2 regions of the Streptomyces sp. OZ13 genome follow, and region 2 is predicted to be linked to the other one. Evidence: riboswitches for the same ligand, from Rfam matches in the RefSeq annotation. Region 2 holds a riboswitch; the other holds the start of a gene.
What was found. A riboswitch is a leader RNA that binds a small molecule or an ion and turns the genes downstream of it on or off. The one in region 2 is predicted to bind S-adenosylmethionine.
Positions count from the first base shown of each region.

Region 1: it holds a riboswitch for S-adenosylmethionine, as region 2 does, so the genes downstream of both, ACTMTU_RS16595 (aminotransferase class V-fold PLP-dependent enzyme) here and thrC (threonine synthase) in region 2, are expected to answer to the same signal.

Region 1 is NZ_JBQHCZ010000006.1:576-15,108, reverse strand. It holds gene ACTMTU_RS16620 (small hydrophilic protein) at 22-330, shown strand; gene ACTMTU_RS16615 (ATP-binding protein) at 302-1,744, shown strand; gene ACTMTU_RS16610 (response regulator transcription factor) at 1,741-2,400, shown strand; gene ACTMTU_RS16605 (SLC13 family permease) at 2,487-3,917, shown strand; partial or broken gene ACTMTU_RS16600 (glycerate kinase family protein) at 3,914-5,115, shown strand; gene ACTMTU_RS16595 (aminotransferase class V-fold PLP-dependent enzyme) at 5,076-6,464, opposite strand; SAM riboswitch class IV at 6,681-6,798, opposite strand; gene trpD (anthranilate phosphoribosyltransferase) at 6,874-7,938, opposite strand; gene qcrB (cytochrome bc1 complex cytochrome b subunit) at 8,077-9,702, opposite strand; gene qcrA (cytochrome bc1 complex Rieske iron-sulfur subunit) at 9,699-10,775, opposite strand; gene qcrC (cytochrome bc1 complex diheme cytochrome c subunit) at 10,772-11,581, opposite strand; gene ctaE (aa3-type cytochrome oxidase subunit III) at 11,675-12,295, opposite strand; gene ACTMTU_RS16565 (hypothetical protein) at 12,478-12,879, shown strand; gene ACTMTU_RS16560 (Ig-like domain-containing protein) at 12,898-14,151, opposite strand; gene ACTMTU_RS16555 (cytochrome c oxidase subunit 4) at 14,270-14,533, opposite strand, start outside.
Region 2 is NZ_JBQHCZ010000019.1:24,116-38,648, reverse strand. It holds gene ACTMTU_RS31010 (extracellular solute-binding protein) at 1-1,055, shown strand, start outside; gene ACTMTU_RS31005 (DUF3263 domain-containing protein) at 1,122-1,400, shown strand; gene otsB (trehalose-phosphatase) at 1,411-2,265, shown strand; gene ACTMTU_RS30995 (alpha,alpha-trehalose-phosphate synthase (UDP-forming)) at 2,483-3,940, opposite strand; gene ACTMTU_RS30990 (hypothetical protein) at 3,998-4,480, opposite strand; gene ACTMTU_RS30985 (glucosyl-3-phosphoglycerate synthase) at 4,519-5,487, opposite strand; SAM riboswitch class I at 5,661-5,788, shown strand; gene thrC (threonine synthase) at 5,806-7,113, shown strand; gene ACTMTU_RS30975 (MoaD/ThiS family protein) at 7,163-7,438, shown strand; gene ACTMTU_RS30970 (cold-shock protein) at 7,875-8,078, shown strand; gene groL (chaperonin GroEL) at 8,466-10,088, shown strand; gene ACTMTU_RS30960 (alpha/beta hydrolase) at 10,312-11,823, shown strand; gene ACTMTU_RS30955 (MFS transporter) at 11,808-13,037, opposite strand; gene ACTMTU_RS30950 (hypothetical protein) at 13,288-13,497, shown strand; gene ACTMTU_RS30945 (hypothetical protein) at 13,768-14,533, shown strand, end outside.

The DNA of each region.
Region 1 (14,533 bases), on a different contig from region 2:
CAGGCTCCGAGGATGACCGGTATGGCATTCACCCATCGCATGGCGACCCTCGCCGCCGTCGTCGCCATCCCGCTCGGTATCGCGGCCACCAGCTACGCCCTGACCGACGCCCCGGCAACGCCCCGGGTGCCACCGGCCGTCGAGCTGGACGCGACGCCGCGTCCCGCCTCACCCGCGCCGTCCGCCACCCCCGGCGGCACCCCCTCGGCCGGCGCTTCGGACAGCCCCGGCGGCGCGCCCGCGAGCCCGCGCCCCACCGGCGACGCCGTCGTGCCGGGTCCTGCGGCCACCGACGACGACGATGACGACGACACCGGTGAAGAGAACTGACCGCCGGATCTCCGCGCGGGTCCGCATTCTGCTCTGGCTGCTCCTGATGATGACGGTGGCCCTAGCGGCCGTCGCCACCACCACCCGGTCACTGCTGCTGCGGGACATCGACCACCGGATCAACCAGCTGCTCACCCAGGAGACCCAGGAGTTCGGGAACTTCGTGCCCCAGGGCGTCGACCCGGACACCGGCCGCACCTTCACCGACCCGGAGAAGCTGCTGCGGGTCTTCCTCCAGCGCCAGTACTCCGATCCCGACGAGGAACTGCTCGGACTGACCCGCCCGGCCGGGCAGAGCCTCCACGTCATACGGCAGTCACGCGACATCCGGGCCTCCGTCGCGCTGCACCCCGACCGGACCTCCCTCTCCGCGATCCTGGACTCCAAGGCATCCTCCGGCGTCCTCGAGCGGCCGGCGGGCGAGGTGCGCTGGGCGAAGGTGCCCATCGACTCCGCCCGGCCGGGTCACCCGGCGGCCTTCGTCGTCGCGTTCCACGCCGACGGCGAGCGCTCGATCGCCGACGACGCGTACCGCACGCTGCTCGTGATCTCCGGTGTGGCGCTGCTGCTGACGACCGGCATCGGATGGGTGGTGGCCGGCCGCATCCTGGCACCCGTACGAGTGGTCCGGGCGACCGCCGAGCAGCTGACCGAGCAGGACCTGACCCAGCGGATCCCGGTCCAGGGCCGTGACGACATCGCCGCGCTCGCCGAGACGTTCAACGCCATGCTGGACCGGCTGGAGCGGGCCTTCGCGGGGCAGCGGCAGTTCGTCGACGACGCCGGGCACGAGCTGCGCACCCCGATCACCATCGTGCGCGGCCACCTGGAGGTCATGGGCGACGACCCGGCCGAGCAGCGCGAGACGGTCCGCCTGGTCACCGACGAACTCGACCGGATGAGCCGGATCGTGGAGGACCTGCTGCTGCTGGCCAAGGCCGAGCGGCCGGACTTCATCCGTCCCGAGCCGGTCCAGCTCGGCGAGCTGACCGCCGACGTCTTCGTGAAGGCGCGGGCGCTGGGCGAGCGTGACTGGGTGCTGGACCAGGTCGCGGACCGCGAGGCGGTGCTCGATCCGCAGCGCATCACCCAGGCCATGGTCCAGCTGGCGCAGAACGCGGTGCAGCACACCGTCCCCGGCGCCCGGATACGGATCGGCTCCCGCGCGCTCGAAGGCCGGCTGGAGCTGTACGTCGCCGACAGCGGGCCGGGTGTGCAGGAGCAGGACGCCGGGGTGATCTTCGAGCGCTTCCGGCGCGGCACCGCCCGGCGCGGCGCCCGCACCAGCGGCGCGGGGCTGGGCCTGTCCATCGTCCGCGCCATCGCGGAGGGGCACCGGGGCGGCCGGGTCGAGCTGCGCCGCACCGACGGCGGAGGGGCGACATTCGTACTCGTCATGGAGGACGCGCTGTGAACCGCATTCTGATCGCCGAGGACGAGGAGCGGATCGCCTCCTTCGTCGAGAAGGGGCTGCGCTCCAACGGCTTCACCACCACGGTCGCCGTCGACGGCGACACCGCTCTCGGCCACGCCCTGTCCGGTGGCTTCGACCTGATGCTGCTGGACATCGGTCTGCCCGGCCGCGACGGCTTCACCGTGCTGCGCGAGCTGCGGGAGTCCCGGGTGACGCTGCCCGTGGTCGTGCTGACCGCCCGCGACTCGGTACGGGACACGGTCGCCGGCCTCGAGGGCGGCGCCGACGACTGGATGACCAAGCCGTTCCGCTTCGAGGAGCTGCTGGCGCGGGTACGGCTGAGGCTGCGCACCGCGGCCCGCGCCCCCGAGGTCACGGTCCTGCGCAGCGGCGATCTCAGCCTCGACCTGCGGACCCGGCGGGCGCGCGCGTCGGGGCGGACGGTGGACCTGACGGCACGTGAGTTCGTGCTGCTGGAACTGTTCCTGCGCCATCCCGGTCAGGTGCTGTCCCGGGAGCAGATCCTCTCCCACGTATGGGGCTACGACTTCGACCCCGGCTCCAACATCGTGGACGTCTATGTGCGGGCGCTGCGCAAGAAGCTCGGCGCCGAACGGCTGGAGACGGTACGGGGCATGGGCTACCGAATGCCGTAGAAGCATGCAAAGGGTGTGTCAGCGGATGAACTTTCCTTCATCCGCGGCTCATCGGCGGCTCACGGCGCGCTCCAAGACTGTTCGTCGTGACCCTCCCCATCCGCCAGGCGGTCCGGCTGTGCGCGGCCCTCAGTGTCTGTGCGCTGCTCGCCGTCCCCACCGTCTTCCCGTCGCTGAACGGTGAAGCACGGCTCACGCTCGCCGTGTTCGCCCTCGCCACCTGCGCCTGGATCGCCGCACCCGTCGACGACACCTACGTCGCGCTCGGGGCCGGGCTGGCGCTCACCGCGACCGGCGTCATCAGCGCCGACACCCTCTTCGCCACCCTCGGCGACGAGACGGTCTGGCTGCTGATCTGCGCGTTCGTCCTGGCCGCCGCCGTCGCCAGGACAGGCCTGGCAGGCCGGGCGGCCGCCTTCCTCGTCGGCGGGGCGCGCACCGTACGGCAGTTGGTGCATCTGACGACCGCGGCGCTGGTGGTCACCGCGTTCGCGGTGCCGGCCACGTCCGGCCGGGCCGCGCTGGCCATGCCGGTGTTCCTCGCCCTCGCCAAGGCGCTCGCCGACCGGAGGCGACTGGTGGTGATGCTGGCGCTGCTGTTCCCGACCGTGGTCCTGCTGTCCGCCGTCGCCACCCTCATCGGCGCGGGCGCGCATCTGATCACGGTGAGCGTGCTGTGGGAGCAGACCGGCGAGCGGCTCGGCTTCGTCGAATGGCTGCTGCTGGGCCTGCCGTTGGCAGTGGTCTCCTCGCATCTGGCGGCGGAGACCGTGCTGTTGACGACCACCTCGCGTGCGGAGCGCCGGGGGCCCGTAAGGATCACCCCCGCACTGCTCCAGGAGCACTCCCCCACGGCGGTGACCGGTCCGCTGACCACCGCGGAGACACGGTGCCTGCTGTTGCTGGGCACGGTGGTGGCGCTGTGGTGCAGCGAGCCGCTGCACGGGGTACCGCCGGCGGTGGTCGCCCTGATCGGCGCGGTGGTGGCGGCATCGCCGGCGCTCGGCACGGTGCGGCTGAAGGACGGGCTGCGGACGGTGCCCTGGCCGTTGCTGCTGTTCATGGCCGCGACGACCGCGATGGGGGTGGCGCTGGCCGAGTCGGGGGCGGCCGGATGGCTGGTGGGCGGGCTGCCCGGGGACCTGCCGGCGTGGCTGTTCCTCACCGTGATCGTGGTGGTCAGCACCGCCGCGCATCTCGTGCTCCAGTCCCGTTCCGCCCGCTCGTCCGTGCTGGTGCCGCTGGTGGTGGCCGCCGCCGTCGCCGCCGGGGTCAACCCGGTCGCCGCGGCCCTGGCGTCCACCGCGGCGGCCGGGTTCTGCCACACGCTGCCCGCCTCCGCCAAGCCGGTCACGCTCTTCGCCGACCCGCCGGACGGTGTGCCCACCTTCACCCCGCGCGATCTGCTGCGGCTGTCCGGGCTCCTCGCGCCCCTCAGCGCCGCCGTCGTGCTGATCTTCGCCCTCACCGTCTGGCCGCTGCTCGGCGTGCCCGTCCTTCTGGAGACCCAGCCATGAGCCGTACCCCCATCCGTATCGCCGTCGCACCCAGCGGTTTCAAGGAGTCCCTGACGGCCCGTGAGGCCGCGGAGTCGATCGCGGAGGGGCTGCGCAGGGTCGCGCCCGACGCGGAGATCGACCTCGTCCCGCTGGTCGACGGCGGTGAGGGCACGGCCGAGGCGCTGGCGGCGGCGACGGGCGGCCGGCTGGTGCGCCGCCGGGCCACGGGACCGCTCGGCACTCCGGTACCGGCTCACTTCGCCGTGCTCGGCGACGGCACCGCCGTGGTCGAGATGGCGGCGGTCGCCGGACTGGCCCTGGTGCCGCCGGACCGCCGGGACCCGGGCGCCACCACCACGTACGGCGTGGGTGAGCTGATCCGGTCCGCGCTGGACACCGGTGCCCGGCGGATCCTGGTCGGCTGCGGCGACTCGGGCACTTCCGACGGCGGCGCGGGCGCACTCCAGGCCCTCGGTGTACGGCTCCTGGACGACCAGGGGCACGAGCTGAGGCCGGGAGGAAGGGAGTTGAGGCGTCTCGCGCGGATCGACAGCGCCGGCCTCGACCCCCGTATCTCCGCGGCCGGGATCCTGGTGGCCTGCAACCCGTTCAACGTGCTGTGCGGCGAGCACGGCGTGGCCAGGGTCTTCGGCCCGCAGAAGGGCGCGACCCCGGCGCAGGTCGAGGAGCTCTCGGCCGCGCTGGAGCACTGGGCCGTCCACCTCACCGCCGCCCTGCCTGCCGCCGTCGACCTGCGGACCGCTCCCGGCACGGGCGCGTCGGGCGGGCTCGGCGCGGGGCTGGCCGCGCTCGGCGCCCGGCTGCTGCCCCGCTTCGACGTGCTGCTGGACCATGTCGACCTGGACGCGAGGCTGGCCCGTGCCGACCTGGTGATCACGGCGGAGGGGGCGCTCGACGACCAGACCGTACGCGGGAAGATCCCGGCGGAGGTGGCCCACCGTGCCAGGGCCGCCGGAGTGCCGGTGCTGGCCCTCGCCGGGACGCTCGGCCACGGCGTGCACGAGGTCAGGGCCGCGGGCGTGGACGCCTACGGGTCGATCGTGCCGGCGCCGGTTCCGCTGCCGGAAGCGCTGGACCGGGCCGGCGAGTTCCTCGCCGACGCGGCCGAACGCGCGCTGCGGATGGTGCTGCTGGGCACCAGGCTCGCGGCCTGAGTCAGCCGCGATCGGGCACGCAACGCCCGTCCTCTGTGCGGTACTTCCACTGCGCGCCGTCGCGGACGAGCTCCTTGACGGCCCGCACGAACCTCTCCACGTGCTCGTCGGGGGTACCCGCGCCGAAGCTGACCCGGATGGCGTTGAGCGACCTCTCCCCCGGCCCGGCCTCCGGGGCGCCGCAGTCGCCGACGTCCTGCGGGTCGCTGCCCAGCAGGGTGCGCACCAGCGGGTGGGCGCAGAAGAGTCCGTCACGGACGCCGATGCCGTACTCGGCGGACAGTGCCGCGGCGAAGTGCGAGCTGTTCCAGCCGTCCACCACGAAGGAGAGGACACCGACGCGGGGGGAGTCGTCGCCGAACAGCGACAGCACCCGGACCTCCGGCACCTCCGCGAGACCTTCCCGGACCTTGGCGATCAGGTGCTGCTCGCGGGCGACCAGCCGGTCGAAACCGGCCTCAGTGAGCGCCTTGCAGGCGGCGGCGATCGAGTAGACGCCGATCACGTTGGGCGAGCCTGCCTCGTGCCGTGCCGCGGTGGTGTGCCACTCGACCTCCACCCCGCCGTCGGCGCGCCGTGCGACGGTGCGCGAGGCGCCGCCGCCGGCGAGGTACGGCTCCGCCTCGCGCAGCCAGTCCGCCCGGCCGGCGAGCACACCGGAGCCGAACGGCGCGTAGAGCTTGTGCCCGGAGAAGGCCACCCAGTCGACGTCCAGCTCCTGGACGGACAGCGGGTGGTGGGGCGCGAGCTGGGCCGCGTCGAGCACGATACGGGCGCCGTGCGCGTGGGCCGCCGCGGCGAGTTCCCGCACCGGCCACAGCTCACCGGTCACGTTGGACGCACCCGTCACGCAGACCAGCGCCGGACCGTGGGGGTCTCGGTGGGCGAGCGCGTGCTCCAGCGTCCGTACCGCGTCACCGGGCGTGCGGGGCGCGTCCAGGTACGTCACCCGGGCATCCCTCCACGGCAGCAGCGAGGCGTGGTGCTCGGTCTCGAAGACGAACACCTCGCAGCCGTCGGGCAGCGCGGCGGCCAGCAGGTTCAGCGAGTCGGTCGTGGACCGGGTGAAGACCACCTGGTCGCCGTCGCGGCAGCCGAGGAACTCGTGCACCACGGCCCGGCTGTTCTCGAACAGGTCGGTGGACAGCTGCGACAGGTACCCGGCACCCCGGTGCACGCTTCCGTAGTACGGGGCGTACGCGGCCACGTCGTCCCACACCCGCTGCAGCGCCGGGGCGCTCGCGGCGTAGTCGAGGGCCGCGTAGGTGACTTCGCCGCCGGTGACGAGCGGGACGGTGACGTCCCGGCCGAGGACCGGCAGCGGGGCACAGAGGGACGGGCCGGCGGCGTCGGCGACAGCGGTCTCGGCGGCGTTCGGGTACACGGACATGGCGGTATCTCCCAGCTGGGGGTACCCCCACCGAAGGTAGGGGGAGAAAGGCGAATCGGCTTCAGGACCCGGATACGGGGTCGCCTCGGCACACGGCGACGCCGTGCGGAGGGTGTTGAAGAAGGGGCGCAGACGCCCTATCGCATTCGCTTGCTCACGAGACTGCTCCCTTGAGGACCAGGACCCCAGGGACGCGGCGGTCGATGACGCCGCGGGGGTCCGCGCTTGCCACAGACCTCGCTGCCTGCGGCCTGGTCTTCACCCGGGGCACCCCGCCACGGACGGAGGGTTGCCGGACAGCGGGCCGGGGCCGTAATCGCTGTCACTCATGACCTTGGCCAGCATCCTGCCACACGTCGCGGCGGACGCAAGGGCGCGGTCCACCATCCGGACCGCGCCCAGGGGCCGTCTACGAGTTGCTGGCCTCGACCCAGCGCTCCAGCGCGGCCCTCGCCGCGCCGGAGTCGATCGACCTGGCCGCCCGTGCCACACCGGCCGCCAGCTGCTCGTTCAGCGTGCCGTCGGTCGGCTCCAGGGCCGCCAGCGCCGCCGCCGAGTTGAGCAGCACGGCGTCCCGCACGGGCCCGGTCTCGCCGCCCAGCAGCCGGCGCGCCACATCGGCGTTGTACGAGGCGTCCGCGCCGCGCAGCGCCTCGACCGGGACCAGCTCGATGCCGATGTCCCGCGGGTCGAAGGTCTCCTCGCGCACGGCGCCGTCCCGCACCACCCAGACATGGGAGGTGGAGGTGGTCGTCAGTTCGTCCAGGCCGTCGTCGCCGCGGAAGACCAGTGCGGACGAGCCGCGTTCGGCCAGCACCCCGGCCATGATCGGCGCCATCCGGGCGTCGGCGACGCCGGTCGCCTGGGCGGTGACCTTCGCCGGGTTGGTGAGCGGGCCGAGGAAGTTGAAGACCGTCCGGATGCCCAGCTCCTTGCGCGCCATGGCGACGTGCCGCAGCGCCGGGTGGAACTTCACGGCGAAGCAGAAGGTGATGCCCGCCTCGGCCGCGACCTCTGCCACCCGCTGCGGGGTCAGCTCCAGATTGACGCCGAGCTTCTCCAGGACGTCCGAGGCGCCGCTCGCGGAGGAGGCGGCGCGATTGCCGTGCTTGACCACCTTCGCGCCCGTACCGGCGACGACGATCGCCGACATGGTGGAGATGTTGACGGTCTTGGCGCCGTCGCCGCCGGTGCCGACGATGTCGACACATCCCCCGGGCACCTCGATCAGATTGGCGTGGCGGTACATCGTCCGCACCAGACCGGTGATCTCCTCCACGGTCTCGCCCTTCGCGCGCAGGGCGACCGCGAAGCCGGCGATCTGCGCGTCGGTGGCCTCGCCGCTGAGGATCCGGTCCATGGCCCACGCCGTCGCGTCCGCGCTCTGGTCGCGGTTCTCGAGCAGGGCGTTCAGCACGCTCGGCCAGGAGTGGGCCGCCACGCTGTCGCCGCCTACTGGGGTCACAACGTTCATGGTCCGCTCCAGGGTCCACAAGCCGACAGGGATGGATCCCACCCTATCCAGCCCCGGGCACGGCGAAGGGCCCCGTCCATCGAGTGGACGGGGCCCTTCGCTGTGGCGACGTGTCTGCCGGACGTGTCCGTCGGGCGATCAGTGGTGGCCGTGGCCGCTCGTGATCTCCTTGTACTCGTCCGCGGTGGGCTTGTCGATCTGGTTGTGCTCGCCGTAGTAGCTCTTGCTGAGCCTGGCGCGCAGCTTCTCGGTGAGCTTCACCTTGCGGCGGACGCCGTTCTCGTCCACGGTCGGGCCGATCTCCGCGGGCTTGTACTGCTCGTGCGCGGTGAGCTTGTACAGGTCGCCCTGCGCCAGCGGCTCGTGCACCTCGACGAACTCACCGTGCGGCAGGCGCTTGATGATGCCGGACTCGCGTCCGTGCAGCACCTTGTCCTTGTCGCGCCGCTGCAGACCCAGGCAGATCCGCTTGGTGATGATGAACGCGAGGACCGGTCCGACGAAGTACGTGATGCGCACGAACCAGGTGATCGCGTTGATCGACAGGTTGAAGTGCGTCGCGAAGATGTCGTTTCCGCCACCGAGCAGCATGATCACGTAACCGGTCACCCAGGCCACGCCCAGCGCGGTACGCGTCGGAGCGTTGCGCGGCCGGTCCAGGATGTGGTGCTCACGCTTGTCGCCGGTGATCCACGACTCGATGAACGGGTACACCGCGAGCACCGCGAGAACGAGACCGAAGAGGACCAGCGGGATGAACACGCCGAGGACCAGGGTGTGGCCCCACAGGTTGATCTCCCAGCCCGGCATCACTCGGACCAGACCCTCGGCGAAGCCCATGTACCAGTCGGGCTGGGCGCCGGTGGACACATGGTCCGGGCGGTACGGGCCGAGCGCCCACACCGGGTTGATCGTGAACATGCCCGCGATCAGTGCGATGACACCGAAGACCAGGAAGAAGAAGCCTCCGGCCTTGGCCATGTACACCGGCAGCAGCGGCATGCCGACGACGTTCTTGTTCGTACGGCCGGGGCCCGCGAACTGGGTGTGCTTGTGGTAGAAGACCAGGATCAGGTGGGCCACCACGAGACCGAGCATGATGCCCGGCAGCAGCAGGATGTGGATCGAGTAGAACCGCGCCACCATGTCGTGGCCGGGGAACTCGCCGCCGAACAGGAACATCGACAGGTAGGTGCCGACGATCGGCGTCGCCAGGATCGCGCCCTGCGTGAAGCGGACACCGGTGCCGGAGAGCAGGTCGTCCGGGAGCGAGTAACCGGTGAACCCGGTGAACATGCCGAGGACGAACAGCAGGAAGCCGAACAGCCAGTTGATCTCACGCGGCTTGCGGAACGCGCCCGTGAAGAACACGCGCATCATGTGCACGAACATCGCGGCGAGGAAGATCAGCGCGGCCCAGTGGTGGATCTGCCGGATCAGCAGACCACCGCGGACGTCGAAGCTGATGTCCAGGGTCGAGGCGTACGCCTCGGTCATCCGGATGCCCTGCATCGGCACGTACGAGCCGTGGTACTCGATCTCGTTCATGCTCGGGTGGAAGAACAGCGTCAGGTACACACCCGTGAGGATGATGATGATGAAGCTGTAGAGCGCGATCTCACCGAGCATGAAGGACCAGTGGTCCGGGAAGATCTTGCGCATGTTGGCCTTGGCCAACGAGTAGATCCCGAGCCTGCCGTCCGCCCAGTCGGCCACCCGCTCGCCGGCGGGCGCCTTCTTCTTCGTATCCGTTGCAGTGCTCATCCGCGCTCCCAGAAGGCAGGACCGACGGGCTCTTCGAAGTCGCCGAGCGCCTCGAGGTTGCCCTCGGCGTTCACGCCGATCCGCAGCTGCGGAAGCGGGTGACCGGCCGGACCGAAGATGACGCGGGCGCCGTCGGAGAGGTCGAAGGTGGACTGGTGGCACGGGCAGAGGACGTGGTGCGTCTGCTGCTCGTACAGGCTGATCGGGCAACCGACGTGCGTGCAGATCTTCGAGTAGGCCACGATGCCGTCGTGGGACCACTCGAGCTCACGCTTGTCCTTGATGTCCTCCGGCTGGAGCCGGACGATCATCACGGCCGCCTTGGCGATCTCGGTGTTGAAGTTGTGGTCGCTCTCCTTCAGGCCCTCGGGCATGACGAAGGTCAGCGAACCCACCGCGACGTCCTCGGGACGCAGCGGCTCGTTGGTGTTCATGTTGATGAGCTGCTTGCCCTTGGCCCACAGCGTCTTGCGGAGCTTGTCCTCGGGCAGCGGGCCGAGCTCGCGCAGCAGGACCACACCGGAGAGCGGCACCATGGCCAGCGCGCCGAACATGGTGTTGCGGATCAGCTTGCGCCGTCCGATCGCGGACTCCCGGGCACCGTCCGCGAAGTCGGCCAGGACCTTGGCCTTGACCTCGGGCTCGGCCTCGATCGCGTGCCGGTCGTCGGCGACCTCCACGTCGGACATCAGGGTGCGCGCCCAGTGGACGGCGCCCGCGCCGATGCAGAAGAGCGCGAGGCCCAGCGTCACACCCAGCGAGAAGTTCAGCGCGCTGATGTGCCCGAACGGCCAGATGTAGACGATCTTGTCGACCGGGAAGATCACGAACGCGGCGATGAAGCCGATCGTGGCCAGCATCGACAGCGTGAACATGAAGGCAACGGCGCGCTCGGAGCGCTTGGCGGCCCGCTCGTCGATGTCCTGGATGCGCGGCTTGTGGGCCGGCAGTCCAGGATCGGCGAACGGATCGTCGTGTCGCTGTGCGACGGCGGTGGTGCCACCGTGGGCCGCGTCGTGCGCGGCGCCCTGCTCTGCGGGCAGGTTCTCTTCTGGAATGTCTTGGCTACTCATGACTTCTTGGCCTTAGCGGTGTGGGCCGCGACCCAGATGGCAACAGCGATCAGCGAACCGAGACCGAAGATCCAGCCGAACAGGCCCTCGGCGACCGGACCCAGGCCACCGAGCGCGAATCCGCCGGGGGTCGGCGTCTCCTCGCCGTTCACGGTCTTGACGTACGCGATGATGTCCCGCTTCTGCTGCTCGGGCATCGTCGTGTCGGGGAAGGACGGCATGTTCTGCGGGCCGGTCTGCATGGCCTCGTAGAGGTGCTTTGGGCTGACGCCCTCCAGACTCGGGGCGTACTTGCCCTCGGTCAGCGCGCCGCCCTCACCGGTGAAGTTGTGGCACTGGGCGCAGTTGTTGCGGAACAGCTCGCCACCCTTGGCGATGTCCGCGCCCTCCGGGCTGTACTGCTTCTCGGTCGGCGTGATCGGACCGGCGCCCAGGGAGGCGACGTAGGCCGCGAGCTGGTCGATCTCGGCCTGCGTGTAGATGTTCTTCTTCTTCGGCACCTGCGCGCCGGGCTGCTGGGCGGGCATGCGCCCCGTGCCGACCTGGAAGTCGACGGCGGCGGAGCCGACACCGACCAGGGACGGGCCGTCTGAGGTGCCCTGACCGCCGGTTCCGTGGCAGCTTGCGCAGCCGACGGTGTAGAGCTTCTGCCCCTCCTTGATGGCGAGGGACTGGGCGGTTGTGTCGGCCTGCGCCTTGTCCGCGGGTGCGAACGCGGCGTACAGCCCCCCAGTGGCCGCCAGCGCGAGGAGTAGGACGACGACCGCCGCCAGCGGATGGCGTCGTCGTGCGGAGAGCTTTTTCACGGATTACCCCGGTGTCAGGATCTTCTGCGTCGATGCTTCTGGACTGTGTCTGCTTCAGGCGGTGTCCGCTCGGGGACGAACCGCCCGCGCCGATTACTTGATCATGTAGATCGTGGCGAAGAGGCCGATCCAGACGACATCGACGAAGTGCCAGTAGTAGGACACGACGATGGCGGCGGTTGCCTGCTCATGGGTGAATCTCCTGGCCGCGTAGGTCCTTCCCAGGACCAGCAGGAAGGCGATGAGACCGCCCGTCACGTGCAGGCCGTGGAAACCGGTGGTCAGGTAGAACACCGAGCCGTACGGGTCCGACGAGAGGGAGAGCCCCTCGTGCTTGACCAGCTCGGTGTACTCGAAGACCTGACCGCCGATGAAGATGGCACCCATCACGAATGTGATCACGAACCAGGTGCGGAGCTTCTTCACGTCGCCCCGCTCAGCGGCGAACACGCCGAGCTGGCAGGTGAGTGAAGAGAGCACCAGGATCGTGGTGTTGGTCGCCGAGAACGGGAAGTTCAGCGCATCGGCTTTCTCTGCCCAGAAGTCGGCACCCGTCACCGATCGCAGGGTGAAGTACATCGCGAAGAGGGCCGCGAAGAACATCAGCTCGGAACTCAGCCAGATGATGGTTCCGACGCTGGTGAGGTTCGGTCGATTGACCGACGGGTGCGCGTGCCCGGTTTCTACTGTCGTTGCTGTCGCCACGACCGACATTATGTCGGTCGCTTATCCCGCCCTCACTCCGGGGGGTGCCGTTCGGAGTGTTCCCACTCCCCGCGGGGCGTTCAGGGGGAGCCGAACGGCCCATCGAAGGCGTGTCCGAACCGCTGTTGACAGGCAGTGGGACGGAGTAGCATCCGCCGCAACAAGCCTGATCGAACGAGTGCGGAGGAACCATGCAGTCGAGCGCCACGGTCCTGGTCTACAGCGACGACTCCAACACCCGCGAGCAGGTCAGGCTGGCGGCGGGGCGCAGGCCGGCCCCCGACGTTCCGCCGGTGCGGTTCGTGGAGTGCGCGACCCTGCCCGCCGTCCTCAAGGCCCTTGACGAGGGCGGGATCGACGTCTGCGTCCTGGACGGCGAGACCGTCCCGGCGGGCGGTATGGGCGTGTGCCGGCAGATCAAGGACGAGATCTTCGAATGCCCGCCGGTGCTGCTGCTGATCGGCCGCCCGCAGGACGCCTGGCTGGCCACCTGGAGCCGTGCGGAGGCCGCGGTGACGCTGCCGGTGGACCCGGTGGAGTTCGCCGCCTCACTGGCGGCCCTGCTGCGCAGCAGGCTCTCCATCGAGGCCTGAGGCCCCGGGAGGGGCCGGTCAGACCCGGGGGCGCAGGCGGGCGGAGACTTCGGTGACGTTGCCGGCCGCCGCGTCGGAGCCGGCGACCAGGGCGCTGCCCTTGAGCCACTTGTCCCAGGACAGGTTCCAGTCCCCGAAGCCGTTACCGAACGTGTCCATCATGTCACCGTAGCTATTTATGACCTTGACGATGTCACCCTCACGAACGGTCTTGTAGAACCATTCGGCGTTCTCCATGGACATCCCGGTACAGCCGTGGCTGACGTTCGCCGAGCCCTGTGAACCGACCGACCAGGGCGCCGCGTGGACGTATTCGCCGCTCCAGGTCACCCGGGTCGCGTAGTAGACGGGCAGGTCGTAGGACTCGGAGCTGCCTTCGGCGATGCCGATGCTGGTGCTGCGCATCCGTACGAAGTACTCCTTGCCCAGCACGACCTTGATGCCGTTGCGCGTGTCGAAGCCCGGCTTGCCGGTGGTGACCGGCATGGTCTTGATCACTTCTCCGTCGCGCATCACCGTCATGGTGTGCGACCCGGCGTCGGTGACGGCTTCGAGGCGGTCGCCGATGGTGATCTTCAGCGGCTTCGAGCGGCCGCCGTAGAGCTTGCCCGCGACCTTGACGCCCTGGAGGTTGCTGGTGGCGTTCACGACGGCACCCGCGGGCCAGTAGTCCCTCGGGCGGTAGTGCAGGGTCTTGTCGTCGACCCAGTGCCAGGAACCCTCGACGGCGGGCTTCGAGCTTATCTTCAGGGCGCGTTCGACGACCGCCCTGCCCTTGCCGTCGGCGACGGCGAGGCTGAGCTTGGCCGTGATGGGCTGCCCCACGCCGTACGTGCCGGCCTTGGGGCCGAACTCGGCGGTGAGGAACCGCTTGGCGGGCGCCGTCTCGAAGAGCATCGTGCGCAGCCCCGGAGCGCCCTCGTCGTCCTCGGTGGAGACCCGGACGGTGTACTTCGCGCCGGCGGCGAGCGGGGCCGTGGAGCGCCAGCGGACGCCGTCCGCGGCGAGTTCGCCGGCGAGGTAGTGGCCCGCTTCGTCCATGACGGTGACGTCCGTGATCCGGCCGCCCTCGCCCTTGGACGTGACTTCCAGGGGCTTCTCGGGGTCCACCTTCGAGTCTGACCCGGTGTTGAAGCTCACCTGCCGCGCCGCGTCGTACGGCGCTGCGGACAGGGGGTGCCGGTCCGGTTCGCCACACGCGGTAGCGACCACACCGAGGGAGACGACCAGCGCGATGCCGCTGACGGCACGGATACGAGGCGTGTGGTTCATGAGCACACGCTATGAAGGTTCGTCAGCCGCGGCGCGCCGGATGACTCCAAAAGAGTGGGCCCGGATCACCTCACTGGAGTGAGGTGATCCGGGCCCGTGCCGTGTTTCTCAGGCGTTGTTACTGGTTCTGGCCCTCACCGCGGTAGTACTCGAACACCCAGCCGAAGAGACCGACCAGGATCAGCGGCAGCGAGAAGTACAGCAGCCACCAGCCGAGCGCCACGCCCAGGAAGGCGAGCGCGCCGCCGATGCCCAGGGAGAGCGGCTGCCAGCTGTGCGGGGAGAAGAACCCCACCTCGCCGGCCTCGTCGGCCACGTCGGCTTCCTTGTTGTCCTGGGCCATGGCGTCCACCCGCCGGGCCGTGAAGGCCAGGTAGTAGCC
Region 2 (14,533 bases):
AGATCGAGTCCTGGAACGACGTGGACCGCAAGGTCGCCGAGATGGTCAAGGCGGGCAAGGCCCCCGACATCGCGCAGATAGGCGCCTACGCCGACTACGCCGCGGCGGACAAGCTGTACTCCGCCGACCAGATGCTCTCCATCCCTGTCCAGTCCAACTTCCTTCCCCCGCTCACCGACGCGGGCGAGATGAAGCGCACCCAGTACGGACTGCCGTTCGTCGCCTCCACCCGGCTGCTCTTCTACAACAAGGACCTCTTCGAGGACGCCGGGATCAGCGGCGCCCCCGGGACGTGGGAGGAGCTGAAGGAGGACGCGGAGCTGCTCGAGCAGAACACCGACGTCGACTACCCCTTCGCCCTGCCGCTCGGCCCCGAGGAGGCCCAGGCGGAGACGATGATGTGGCTGCTCAGCGGCGGTGGCGGCTACACCGACGAGCTCGGCAGGTACGCGATCGACTCCCAGCAGAACATCGCCACCTTCGAATGGCTGAAGGAGAACCTGGTCGACGAGAAGCTCACCGGCCCGGTCGCCCCCGGCAAGCTCAACCGCAAGGACGCCTTCGCCGCGTTCACACGGGGTGAGGTCGGCATGCTCAACGGCCACCCCTCGCTGCTCCAGGCCGCGGAGAAGGCGGGCATCGACGTGGGCAAGGTCGCGCTCCCCGGCAGGAACGGCGCCGCCGACACGACGATGGGCGTCGCCGACTGGATCATGGGCTTCAAGCAGAACGGCCACCGCGCGGAGATCGGCAAGTTCCTGGACTTCCTCTTCACGGACGAGAACGTCCTGGAGTTCGCCGGGCAGAACGATCTGCTGCCGGTGACGGTCTCCGCCCAGGAGGAGATGAAGAAGGACCCGGACCACGCGGACCTCAAGGAGTTCCTGGAGGTGCTGCCGGGTTCCGTGCTGCCGCCGGTGGGCAAGACGTCGTGGGCCTCGGCCAGCGAGAACATCAAGAAGAACATCGGCGACGCCGTGGGCCCGGGCGGCAGCCCCGCCCGCACGCTGGACCGGATCTCCCAGGACGCCAGGGCGGCCGAGAGCGCGGAGTGACTCCGCGCGCCGGGCGTCGTCCACAGGGCGGTCCGGGCGTCGGTGGGCACCGATATGTTGGATCGTATGACCGACGACCAGGCGCCTGAGGAGCAGCGGACCGGCGACCGGCCCGGGGCCCGGGAGCTCTCCGAGCGGGACCGGGCCGTCCTCGCCATGGAACGCCGTTCCTGGCCGGGCCCCGGTGCCAAGGAGCGGGCCGTCCGGGAGCAGCTCGGCATCTCCCCGGTCCGCTACTACCAGCTGCTCAACGCCCTGCTCGACGACGCCCGTGCCCTCGCCCACGACCCGGTCACCGTCAACCGGCTTCGCCGTGTGAGGGACGCGAGGAGAAGTCGCCGCTAGGGTCGAAGGCATGGGCAGCTCCCCGTTTGCAGAAGCCGAAGACTCCATGCCGACGCCGTCCACGCCCGCAGGCCGTGAAGGCCTCGCGGCACTCCTCGAACGGCCCGGGCAGGCCGTGATCGCACTCGACTTCGACGGCACGCTCGCCGAGATCGTGCCGGACCCCGAACAGGCCCGCGCCCATGAGCGCGCCGTCCCCGCGCTGGCCGCGCTCGCGCCGAAGGTGGCGTCGGTCGCGGTGATCACCGGCCGGCCGGCCGGGGTCGCCGTCCGCTACGGCGGCTTCTCCGGTGTCACCGGTCTCGACCATCTCGTCGTCCTCGGCCACTACGGCGCGGAGCGCTGGGACGCGGTCACCGGGACCGTACGCGCCCCGGCCCCCGACCCCGGGGTCGCGGCCGTGCGGGCCGAGCTCCCCGGTTTCCTCGACCGGATCGACGCCTGGCAGGGCACCTGGATCGAGGAGAAGGGCCGCGCCGTCGCGGTGCACACCCGCCGCGCCGAGGACCCCCAGGCCGCCTTCGACGCCCTGCGTGAGCCCCTGGCCGCGCTCGCCTCCCGGCACGGCCTGATCGTGGAGCCGGGACGCATGGTCCTCGAGCTGCGCCCGCCCGGCGTCGACAAGGGCGTCGCGCTGTCCGAGTACGTGCGGGAAGTGGGCGCCGGGTCCGTGCTGTACGCGGGCGACGACCTGGGCGACCTCGCCGCCTACGGCGCCGTCGAGAAGCTGCGCTCCGACGGTGTGCCCGGACTGCTGCTGTGCAGCGGCAACGAGGTCCCCGAACTGGCCGACCGCGCCGACCTGGTGCTCCCGGGACCGGCGCAGCTGGCGGACTTCCTGGCCTCCCTGGCCCGGCGCGTTTAGGGCCTCTCGTTTGGATCATGCCGGGCTCGCGTGGTCTGGCACGCACTCCCCCGTAGCCCTCCGGGCACGGGAGGTGCCCCCACGCCGCGTTGTCGTCGGTCGGCATGGCTCCGCCATGCCTCCCTCCTCCGCCTTGCGATCGCACGCACCAGACCCCGCTCCCTGATCCGGCCTGATCCAAACGAAAGACCCTCGGTCCTGTCCGCCCGGGCAGGGCCTAACCCTCCTCGCGCAAGGCCCGGAGCTGGTCGAGGAACCACTGCCGCGGCGGCAGCGCGGTCGCTGCCGCCGCCAGGCGCTTGGAGCGCTCGGCCCGCTCGTCGGCGGACATGGTCAGCGCCTCGTGGAGCGCCGCCGCCGTCCCGCTGATGTCGTACGGGTTGACGGTGATCGCGTCTTCGCCGAGCTCCTCGTGGGCGCCGGCCTCCCGTGACAGGACCAGGGCGCAGCCGAGGTCGGTGACGACGGGTACCTCCTTGGCGACCAGGTTCATGCCGTCCCTGATCGGGTTGACCAGGGCCACGTCGGCCATCCGGTACGCCGCCAGCGAGCGGGCGAAGTCGTCCTTGACGTGCACGACGACCGGCGTCCAGCCGGCCGTGCCGTACCGGGTGTTGATCTCGTCGGCGAGCCGGGAGACCTCCGCCGTGTAGTGGCGGTAGACCTCGAGGTCCTGGCGTGAGGGATAGGCGAGCGCGATGTGCACGACGCGTTCGCGCCACTCGGGGTGCTCCTCCAGCAGCTCCTGGTAGGCCTGGAGGCCGCGCAGGATGTTCTTGGACAGTTCCGTGCGGTCGACGCGCACGATCGTCCGGCGGCCCTCGCCGGCCTGTTTCCGCAGGGCGGTCATCCGCTCGTCGACATCGGGGCGCGCGGCCCGCTCACGCAGGAAATCGGCGTCGGCACCCAGCCCGTGGACCCCGAGCCTGGTCCGGTGACGGCCGCGGCCGGGCATGCGGAACTCGAAGCTCGGTTCCTGGTCCTTCGGCCACAGCGACGTCCCGTCGTACGGCGCGAGGACGGCGGCGGCACAGCTCTGGAACGCCCGCATCCACCGCTTGGTCAGGAACCCGAGCCGGTCGGCGCCGAGCATGCCGAGCAGCAGTTCCTCCGCGATGTCGCCGGGCAGCATCGCGAAATACTCCGGGGGCGCCCACGGGGTGTGCGAGAAGTGGCCGATCCGCAGGTCGGGACGGAGTTCGCGGAGCATTCCCGGCACCAGGGCCAGGTGGTAGTCCTGCACGAGAACAACGGCGTCGTCGGCCGCCTCCGCGGCGAGCGCCTCGGCGAAGGCCCGGTTGTAGATCCGGTAGGCGCCCCACTGGCGCCGGAACTCCCGGCCGAAGGCGGGCTCGAGGGGCGTCTGGTACAGCATGTGGTGGACGAACCACAGCACGGAGTTCGCGATGCCGTTGTACGCGTCGGCGTGGACGCCGGCGTCGATGTCGAGCATCCGCACACCGGGTTCGCCGACCCCGCGCCGGACCGCTTCGCGGTCGCCGTCGCCGAGGGCCGCGCACACCCACAGCGACTGCGCGTCCGAGCCGATGGCCGACAGGCCGGAGACGAGTCCTCCACCGCCGCGGCGGGCGTCGAGCTCTCCGTCCTCGTTCAGCTCGTAGGAGACAGGGCCGCGGTTGGACGCGACGAGGATCTGGGCTGCGTCGGAGACCATGTGCCGAAATCTAGCCCGTACCGCAAAAGCTCAAACGTGCGTACGGCGCCTCGCAGGTCAGTGGTCGCGGCGGCCGCGGGTGGCGGCCACGGCGATGATGCCGGCCGCCGTCAGGCTCAGCGCGACGCCGCCCAGCAGCCACAGCTGCTCCGCCGTGCCGCCGGTGCGGGCCATCTCCACGTGACGGACCGGTTCCCGGCCCTGGAGGCCGTCGGTCCCGCCGGCGGACCCCTCCGGGCCGCCGGCGTCCGAGGCCGCGGCGGGCGCGTCCTCGGCGTGGCCGTCCGTCCGCTGCTCGGCCGCGCCGGGAGCGGTCCGGGCCGCCGGCTGCTCACCGGGGAGCGTTCCCGGCATCGCCGGCCCGGCAGGCACCGCCATCGCGGGGACGGCCGGTCCGAACACGGCGGCTGCGGTGACCGCCAGGGTGCCGAGGAGCCGGGTCAGCCGTTCCGTGCCGCCGGAGGGCGTCTCCTTGCGGTGCCTGCCGCGGCCGCCCGGAGATCCGGGGAACGACAGAACAAGAAATCCCATAAGTCCCATACATGGGAAATGTAGGCAAAATGACCGGTCGGTCCTGCTTATGCGGCGCGACGCGCCGCGTACTCACTGATCTCGAGCATCGGCGGGCGCTCCTCGGTGTCCACCGGGTGGGTCACCGGCACGAAGCCGTTCCCCACACGCTCGAACTGCGTGATCGACGGGCGCACCAAATGCGGGCGGGCGAGCCTCAGTTGGGCGGTGCGGTAGATCGTCGCGGCCATTCTGCCGAGCGCCTGCCCGTCCTGGTGGCGGTGCTTGCGGGTGCCGACGTCGACCTGGGCCAGCGCGTCCAGGCCCACCAGGTTCAGGGAGTCGACGAGCAGCCCGAGCTCGACGCCGTATCCGACGGGGAAGGGCAGCCGCTCCAGCAGCGAGCGTCGTGCCGCGTACTCGCCGCCCAGCGGCTGCACGAACCCGGCGAGCTGCGGCCAGTGCAGGTTCAGCAGCGGCCTGGCCATCAGCTCGGTCACCCGCCCGCCCTGGGCCGGGGTGCCGTCCGGGCCCGGTGCGGCGCCCCCGCCCAGCGGACGGTCGTACATGGCCTTGACGAACTGGACGTCGGGCTCGGTCAGCAGCGGGCCGACGATGCCGGAGACGAAGTCCGCGGAGAAGTCCCGCAGGTCCGCGTCGCAGAAGCAGACGATGTCACCGCCCGTCGCCATCAGCGACCGCCACAGCACCTCGCCCTTGCCGGCCACCGCAGGCAGGCCGGGCAGTATCGCGTCCCGGTGCACCACCCGGGCGCCGGCGGCCGCGGCCACCTCCGACGTGCGGTCGGTCGAGGCCGAGTCGATGACGACCAGCTCGTCGACGAGCGGGGTGTTCTCCATCAGCTCCCGGCGGATGATCGTGACGATCTCTCCGACGGTCGCCTCCTCGTTCAGCGCGGGGAGCACGACGCTGACGGTCGTGCCCTGCCTGGCCTTGGCGGACATCAGCCTCTCGAGGGAGCGATCGGACGCGGACCAGGAGCGCCGGCTCAGCCAGCGGGCCACCTCATCGAGCACTTCGCGTCTCCCTTGACAGTCGATCGACAGTCGGTCGTGTGATCCATCTCGCGGGTCGGACGACTATCTCAAGCGTCCGGGGCTTCGGTTACAGTCTTGAGCAACGCGAAGGACCCTCGCATCTCGGGGGGTCCCGGCACACAAACGCCCGGACCGCACGTCCGGAGCCATACCGCTCATCCAGAGGGGCAGAGGGAACGGCCCGTTGAAGCCCCGGCAACCCTCCCGCCGACCGCGAGGTCACGGTGGGGAAGGTGCCAATTCCGTCTCGTGGCGAAGTGCGTCACGAGGAAGATGAGGAGAAAGGGCCTCGCCATCATGGCTGCGCAGACCGTCGCAAGCACCAGCACCTCCGCCACCTCGTCCACCGCCGTGGACCTCGGCCCCGCCGCCGCACTTTCGTGCCGCGAGTGCGGACAGCGTTTCGAACTCGGTCCCATCTTCGCCTGCGCCGAGTGTTTCGGGCCGCTCGAAGTCGCCTACGACCTGCCGAGCGGCAGCCCCGAAGAGCTCCGGAAGCAGATCGAGGCGGGCCCGGCCAACATCTGGCGTTACGCCCCGCTGCTGCCCGTCCCGGCCGACGTGGCCGACAAGCCGAACCTGAACCCGGGCTGGACCAAGCTGGTCAAGGCCGACAACCTCGCCCGCGAACTGGGCGTCACCGGCGGTCTGTTCGTCAAGGACGACTCCGGCAACCCGACGCACTCCTTCAAGGACCGGGTCGTCGCCCAGGCCCTCGAGGCCGCCCGTGCCTTCGGCTTCACCACCCTGTCCTGCTCCTCCACGGGCAACCTCGCGGGCGCGGTCGGCGCCGCCGCCGCGCGGGCCGGCTTCCGCTCCTGCGTGTTCATCCCGCACGACCTCGAGCAGGGCAAGGTCGTCATGGCCGCGGTGTACGGCGGCGAGCTCGTCGGCATCGAGGGCAACTACGACGACGTGAACCGCTTCTGCTCCGAGCTCATCGGCGACCCGCTGGGCGAGGGCTGGGGCTTCGTCAACGTCAACCTCCGCCCGTACTACGCGGAGGGCTCCAAGACCCTCGCGTACGAGATCTGCGAGCAGCTGGGCTGGCGGCTGCCGGACCAGCTGGTCGTCCCGATCGCCTCCGGCTCCCAGCTCACGAAGATCGACAAGGGTCTTCAGGAGCTGATCAAGCTCGGGCTCGTCGAGGACAAGCCGTACAAGATCTTCGGCGCCCAGGCCGAGGGCTGTTCGCCGGTGTCGACCGCCTTCAAGGCCGGCCACGACGTCGTGCGGCCCCAGAAGCCGAACACCATCGCCAAGTCCCTCGCCATCGGCAACCCGGCCGACGGCCCGTACGTGCTGGACATCGCGCGCCGCACGGGCGGGGCCGTCGAGGACGTGAACGACGAGCAGGTCGTCGACGCGATCAAGCTGCTGGCCCGCACCGAGGGCATCTTCGCCGAGACGGCCGGTGGCGTGACGGTGGGTGTGACGAAGAAGCTGATCGAGGCGGGCCTGCTCGACCCGGCGCTCACCACCGTCGTGCTCAACACCGGCGACGGTCTCAAGACCCTCGACGCCGTCGCGGAGACCTCGCAGGCGACCGCCGTCATCCGCCCGAGCCTGGACGCGTTCCGCGACGCGGGCCTGGCCGCCCACTGAGAACCTTGCTCCGCACTGCCACGCCGTACTCCGCCGAGAGGTGACGAACATGAGCGTCAACGTCCGCATCCCCACCATCCTCCGTACGTACACGGGCGGCCGGGCCGAGGTCCCGGCGGAGGGCACGACCCTCGCCGAGGTCATCGCGGACCTGGAGAAGAACCACACGGGCATCGCCGCCCGCGTCCTGGACGACCAGGGCAAGCTGCGCCGGTTCGTCAACGTGTACGTGAACGACGACGACGTCCGCTTCGAGCAGGGCCTGGAGACGGCCACGCCGGACGGTGCGGGCGTGTCGATCATTCCCGCCGTCGCCGGCGGCTGACGGATACAGGAGGAGCGGCCGCTGAGCTCTCCCCAGAGATTTACCCGCAGTTACTGAAATTGCCCCCTCCGCGAGAGAAGCGGAGGGGGCAATTCTGCATGGTTGAGCGCGGTAGAGTTTGGGAAGCCCCCTTCGCCGGCCGCTCGAGAATGCCTTCAACTTCCGCAAGAATGCGGCCGAACCATGCGATCGAATTGCCACTTAGGCGTTATTTGCCGGGCCCGACTTGCCCCGGAATTCCATGAATTGACACGGATCGGTCGTTCGGTACTGCCCAGATTTCTCGTCCGATTGACCTGTTGCAGAGGGCAGTTGGGCAGATACATTCAGCCGCGGTCGACGCGTTCCGGCGCACACCCCTCCTGCTGGGGTGGAGGTCTGACCCGGGTCCGCGAAGTGCGGTCCTGCGCAAGGGCCAGTAATAGGGGAGTTAGGCATGGCTCAGGGCACCGTCAAGTGGTTCAACGCGGAGAAGGGGTACGGCTTCATCGCGGTCGACGGTGGTGCGGATGTTTTCGTCCACTACAGCGCGATCCAGATGGACGGTTACCGCACCCTTGAAGAAGGTCAGCGAGTCGAATTCGAGATCTCGCAGGGCCAGAAGGGTCCGCAGGCGGACATGGTCAAGCTCGCCGTCTGATCCAACTGATCGAGGCGCGATCGGCCACCGACGCACTCACGCATGAGGGGCTCGCCTCCCGGCCACCGGGAAGCGGGCCCCTCACGCGTGTCCGGACACTGCCGCGGGCGCCGGCGCCGGCCGCGGCGTCCCTCGAGGAAGCCTGGGCCAACCCCTCGCCCGACCGCCCTCCACCGGGCGGCCTTGCTCGAAGGCGCTTGCACTCTCATGGGTCGAGTGCTAATCATTGGCGTTAGCACTCTCCCAGTGAGAGTGACAGAACTTGGATCGGGTCGGTGAGGCCCGCGAGCCGGGTGGGGCAAGGAACCACAAGGCGCGCAGGCCGTCCGTCGCGGGCGCCGGATGCGATCCGAAGCAATCCACCCCAGTCCGGGAGGACCACTTCACATGGCCAAGATCATCGCGTTCGACGAGGAGGCACGGCGCGGTCTCGAGCGCGGGATGAACCAGCTCGCCGACGCCGTCAAGGTCACCCTTGGCCCCAAGGGTCGCAACGTCGTCCTCGAGAAGAAGTGGGGCGCCCCCACGATCACCAACGATGGTGTTTCCATCGCCAAGGAGATCGAGCTCGAGGACCCGTACGAGAAGATCGGCGCCGAGCTGGTCAAGGAAGTCGCCAAGAAGACGGACGACGTCGCCGGTGACGGTACGACCACCGCGACCGTTCTCGCCCAGGCGCTCGTCCGTGAGGGCCTGCGCAACGTGGCCGCCGGCGCCAACCCGATGGCCCTGAAGCGCGGCATCGAGAAGGCCGTCGAGGCCGTCTCCGGTGCCCTGCTCGAGCAGGCCAAGGACGTGGAGACCAAGGAGCAGATCGCCTCCACCGCCTCCATCTCCGCCGCTGACGTCCAGATCGGTGAGCTCATCGCCGAGGCCATGGACAAGGTCGGCAAGGAAGGCGTCATCACCGTCGAGGAGTCCCAGACCTTCGGTCTGGAGCTCGAGCTCACCGAGGGTATGCGCTTCGACAAGGGCTACATCTCGGCGTACTTCGCCACCGACATGGAGCGTATGGAGGCGTCCCTGGACGACCCGTACATCCTGATCGTCAACTCCAAGGTCGGCAACGTGAAGGACCTCCTTCCGCTGCTGGAGAAGGTCATGCAGTCCGGCAAGCCGCTGCTGATCATCGCCGAGGACGTCGAGGGTGAGGCCCTGTCGACCCTGGTCGTCAACAAGATCCGCGGCACGTTCAAGTCCGTCGCCGTCAAGGCCCCGGGCTTCGGCGACCGCCGCAAGGCCATGCTGAACGACATCGCCATCCTCACGGGCGGCACGGTCATCTCCGAGGAGGTCGGCCTCAAGCTCGAGAACGCCGGCCTGGACCTGCTGGGCCGCGCCCGCAAGGTCGTCATCACCAAGGACGAGACCACGATCGTCGACGGTGCCGGTGACAGCGACCAGGTCCAGGGTCGCGTCAACCAGATCCGTGCCGAGATCGAGAACAGCGACTCGGACTACGACCGCGAGAAGCTCCAGGAGCGCCTCGCGAAGCTGGCCGGCGGCGTGGCCGTCATCAAGGCCGGCGCCGCGACCGAGGTCGAGCTCAAGGAGCGCAAGCACCGCATCGAGGACGCCGTTCGCAACGCGAAGGCGGCCGTCGAGGAGGGCATCGTCGCCGGTGGTGGCGTGGCCCTGCTCCAGGCCTCCTCGGTCTTCGAGAAGCTCGAGCTCCAGGGCGACGAGGCGACCGGCGCCAACGCCGTGAAGCTCGCGCTGGAGGCCCCGCTCAAGCAGATCGCCGTCAACGGTGGTCTCGAGGGCGGCGTCATCGTCGAGAAGGTGCGCAACCTGCCTGTCGGCCACGGCCTGAACGCCGCGACCGGTGAGTACGTCGACATGATCGCCGAGGGCATCATCGACCCCGCGAAGGTGACCCGCTCTGCTCTGCAGAACGCGGCCTCCATCGCGGCGCTGTTCCTGACCACCGAGGCCGTCATCGCCGACAAGCCGGAGAAGGCCGCCGCGGCCGCTCCGGGCGGCATGCCGGGCGGTGACATGGACTTCTGATCCGCTCGCGGATCGGCAGACCGGTTTCACACCGAGGGCGGCACCCCTGCACGGGGGTGCCGCCCTCGGGCGTTCCCCGGCGGCGCACGGGCAGGACGTACGCCCACGACCGCCGCCGGAGCCGACCTGGGGGTGACCGGCCCGAGCGGGTGGGGCAAACCCCCTGCCGGATACGGGAGTTGGTCCCGTGGGGCCGGGCGCGCGGATCCGGGAGGGTCGTGCCATGGCAATCACTCGAACGTTCCGTCTCCGGCCCGCCGTCACCGTCGCGCTGACGCTGCCCGCCCTCGCGACCGCGCTGGTCGCCCTCCCCGCGCCGTCCGCAGAGGCGACCGCCCGGCCGGCGTCGGCAGTCCGGTGGGGCCCGTGCCCCGGGACCGGGCTCGACCCGCGCCAGGAGTGCGGGACGGTGTCCGTGCCGCTGGACCACGCCGAGCCGCGCGGGCCGCACATCACGCTGGCCGTGTCCCGGCTGCGCAGCGAGAAGCCCGAGGCCCGGCGCGGCACGCTGCTGATCATCCCCGGCGGACCGGGCAACCCCGGTCTGCACGAGCCCTCCCGGCGGGGGAAGGCCCTTCCGCAGTCGGTGCGCGACGCGTACGACGTCGTCAGCTTCGACCCGCGCGGCGTCGGCCGGTCCGCACCCGTCAGCTGCGATCTCCCGCACGACGACCTCGCCATGGAGCGGCTGCGCCCCTGGCCGGCGCCCGACGGCTCCGTCGACCACAACGTCGCCGCCGGCCGTCGCCTCGCCGACGCCTGTGCCGAGAACGGCGGCGAGGTCCTGCGCACCGTCAGCACCCGCAACGAGGCGCGCGACATCGACCGCGTCCGGGAGGCGCTCGGGGAGCGGAAACTGTCCGCGTGGGGCGTCTCGTACGGCACCTACGCCGGCGCCGCCTACGCGCAGATGTTCCCCCACCGCACCGACCGCTGGATCCTCGACAGCAACGACGACCCCGACCCGGAGCGGGTCGCGCGGGGCTGGCTGGCGAACTACGCGGTCGGCGTCGAGGACGTCTTCCCCGACTTCGCCGCCTGGGCCGCCGATCCCGCCAACCCGGACCGGCTGGCGGCGACACCGGAGGAGGTGCGGCCCCTCTTCCTCGCCCTCGCCGCCCGCCTGGACCGCGCGCCGATCCCCTGGCCGGGCGCCAACCCCGAGGAGCTGAACGGCAACGTGCTGCGTCAGACGCTGCTCGACAGCCTCTACTCGCCCAGGCGTTTCCCGGTCGTCGCCCGCCTGATCGCCGCCGCCCGCTCCGGGGCCGCGCTGCCGGCCCCGAACACGCTGCCGGACGAGGCCATGCAGAACACGGTGGCGGCGTCGGCCGCGACCATCTGCAACGACGTGGACGCCTGGGGGGACGACCAGGCCTCCTACGAGAAGGCCGTGGCCGACAGTCGTGAGCGCCACCCGTTGACGGCCGGGATGCCCGTCAACGTCATGCCGTGCGCCTTCTGGGACCTCGGCCCCACCGAGCGGCCCGTCCGCGTCACGCCGCACGGCCCGTCCAACGTCCTCCTCGTCCAGAACGACCGTGACGTGGCCACCCCGCTCGCGGGCGCGAAGAAGATGCGGGCGGCCTTCGGGGACCGTGCGCGGATGGTCGTCGTCGACGCGGCCGGCCACGGGTCCTACGTCGACAACGGCAACGAGTGCGGCGACGCGACCGTGACCCGCTTCCTGCTCACCGGGGAGCGCCCGGCGCGGGACCGCTACTGCGCCTCCTGACCGGCCGGGGCCGGCGCCGGACGCGGCCGGCCCATCACGGCGGCCACCAGCAGGTACGGCACGGCCAGCAGCGCGAAGACCCTGCTGTGGGAGGCGTACGGCGACAGTGCCGCGTACGTGCCGTACGCCAGCAGCGAGGCGATGTTGGTGCCGAGGCCCGTCAGCGAGGTGATGGTCGCCCGGCTCCTGCCGGTGATCGCGGCCTGGAGGCGTACGTCGGCCAGCACGTCCGCGAGCTGGAAGACGAGGAACGCGACGGCGAGCAGGGCGAATCCGGCGGGCGTGCCCGACAGCGCGCCCGCCGCGAGCGCCACGGCCGCGGCCGCGACCAGCGCCCCGGTCGCCCGGACCGACAGCCGTTCGCCGGCCGTCACCAGCAGCGAGCCGAGCGTCACGCCCACCCACACCACCAGCACCAGCAGGGGGACGGTCTCGGTCGCGACACCCGTGGCGGCGGCGAGCAGCGGCACGTACTCGTCCAGCACGCCCCAGATCGACGTGATCACCACGGCGAGGACCATCGCCCGCCGGACGGGACGGCTGCCGCGCACCTCGGCCAGCCCGGAACGCAACGTGGCGAGGTAGCCCGGCCGTTCGGCGGTGTCGTGGTGGGCGGTGGCGCGGTGCTCGGGGAGCGTCGAGCCGGCCGCCGCGCACAACAGACAGGCGCCGATGCTCCCGGCCCACACCAGCGCGTCGCCGCCGAAGGCGAGCGCCGGCGCGGCGGCGGCCGTGGCCGCGGCGGTCGCGGCCATGCCGAAGGCGGCGGCCCGGCCCATGATCCGGCCGTAGCGGTCGGCCGCGCCGAGCCGTTCGAGTTCGTCGTGCACGAGCGCTTCCATGGAGCCGGAGCGCAGGGAGCCGCCGACCGCCCAGAGCGTGAAGCCGGCGGCGTAGGCCGCGTAGGAGGGGGTCAGCGCCCACAGCGCGAATCCGACGGCGGTCAGCAGCGGGCCGGCGACCAGCGTGACGCGGCGGGACACCGCGTCGGCCCAGACGCCCGACGGCACTTCGACCAGCAGGCCGACGACGCACCAGATGGCGAAGAGGGAGGAGATCTCTGCGGTGGTCAGGCCGTGTTCGGCGAAAAGCAGGGCGTAGAGGGGGTAGAGGAGGACGAAGTCCTCAAGACCCGCGTAGGCGTAGAGCCTTCGCTCGAGCCGGCGGACGCCGCGGACGCCGGGGTCCGGCGGGCATGACGAAACGGTGAGCATGCGTGTGGTCCTTCTGCGGAACGGACGGGGGACGCCGGGTGCTCACCCGCGCGGCGGCCCGCGACAGCCCGTTCCAGGACCCGCTGCGGTGGATCAATGTCGTCGTCGGCTCATGCGGCCCAGTTTACGCCCGGGGCCGTCGTCGAGCGGGTTGTTATCAACTTGCTCCGGAAGGCCGGGCCGCACCCGGACACGCGGGGTGAGGAGATCGGGATACCCGGCGGTTGCGCGGCGCGGAGGTGTGGTGCTCATGGCAGCAGTGGTGCGGTCCGCCGACAGGCCGCGGTCTTCGGCGGGGTCGCGGACGGCGGACCGGTCGCGGATCGCCGAGGAGGCGGTGGCCCGGCTCGGGGAGGGCCTGGCGGGGGTGTCGGTGACCCTGCCGTCGCTGGGTGTGGATGTGGTGTCGCCGGCCCGCCATGTGCCGGGCTGTGCACGGCAGTTCGCTCTCCTGGAATGATCGGCGGACCACTCCAGGAAGGGCGCAGGCGTGACATTCGGGGGACAGGATCCGTACCGGCGGGCGGGGCAGCCGCATCCGGGAGTACCGCCGCATCCGGGGGTGCCGCCGCAGCCCGGGCCGTATCGGGGGCCGGGTCCGTATCCGGGGCCGCCGCCTCATCCGGGGCCGTACCCGTACCCTCCCTACGGTCCGCCCCCGTCGCTGTGGCAGCAGTTCCGCCAGGACGAATGGCCGCCGCTGGGCGAGGTGTTGCGGCATGTGCGCCGGATGCCCGGCTGTCTCTGGGTGATCGGCCTGCTCTGTGTGTGGCCGGCTCTGATGGTGCTGCTGGGCTACCCGCTGGCCAGGTCCGCCCGCCGTCGGGCGAGGCTGCGGTTCCCCGCGCACAGCCACCGGCGGTACCAGGACCCCGAGGTGTGGCGCGTGCAGAAGACCAGGGCCTGGGTGGCGCTGGTCGCGTCCTTCCTGATCCTCGCCGCCTACGGGACCGAGGCGGACTGGGCACAGGTGCAGGATCAGTATCTTTTCCGGCTGGTCGTCACGCCGTGGCTGCTGCTCCTCACCGCTCCCGTGGTGATTTTCGTCCTCTTCCGGCTCGCGCCGCCGCACGCACGGCCCGGCATGCGGGCCAGGCTGCGGCCGGCGGTCCGCTCGGTGCTCTGGTACTTCGGCGCCTTCACGGCCGTACCACTGCTCTTCGCGGGCGTGATGCTCCTCGGCCGGAGCTACGAGGGCAGCCGTCTCAGCCCGCTGATCACACTCGCGCTGTTGCTGCCGGTGCTGTGGGTGCTGTTCTTCGTCGTCTTCGCGTCGACGACGGCGCTGCGTACCGCTTTCAACACGGCCGACGCGCACGCGGCTCTCCCCGCCCTGCTCACCGGCGTCCTGGTGTGGGAACTCGCGGCGATCAACCTGGCCATGGCCGGGGCGCCGCCGGGGCCGCCGGTCGTCCAGTTCTGCGCGGTCCTCGGCGGCCCGGCGTCGGTGACAGCGGTGGCGTGGTGGGAGATCGCCCGCCTGCGCACCAGGTACG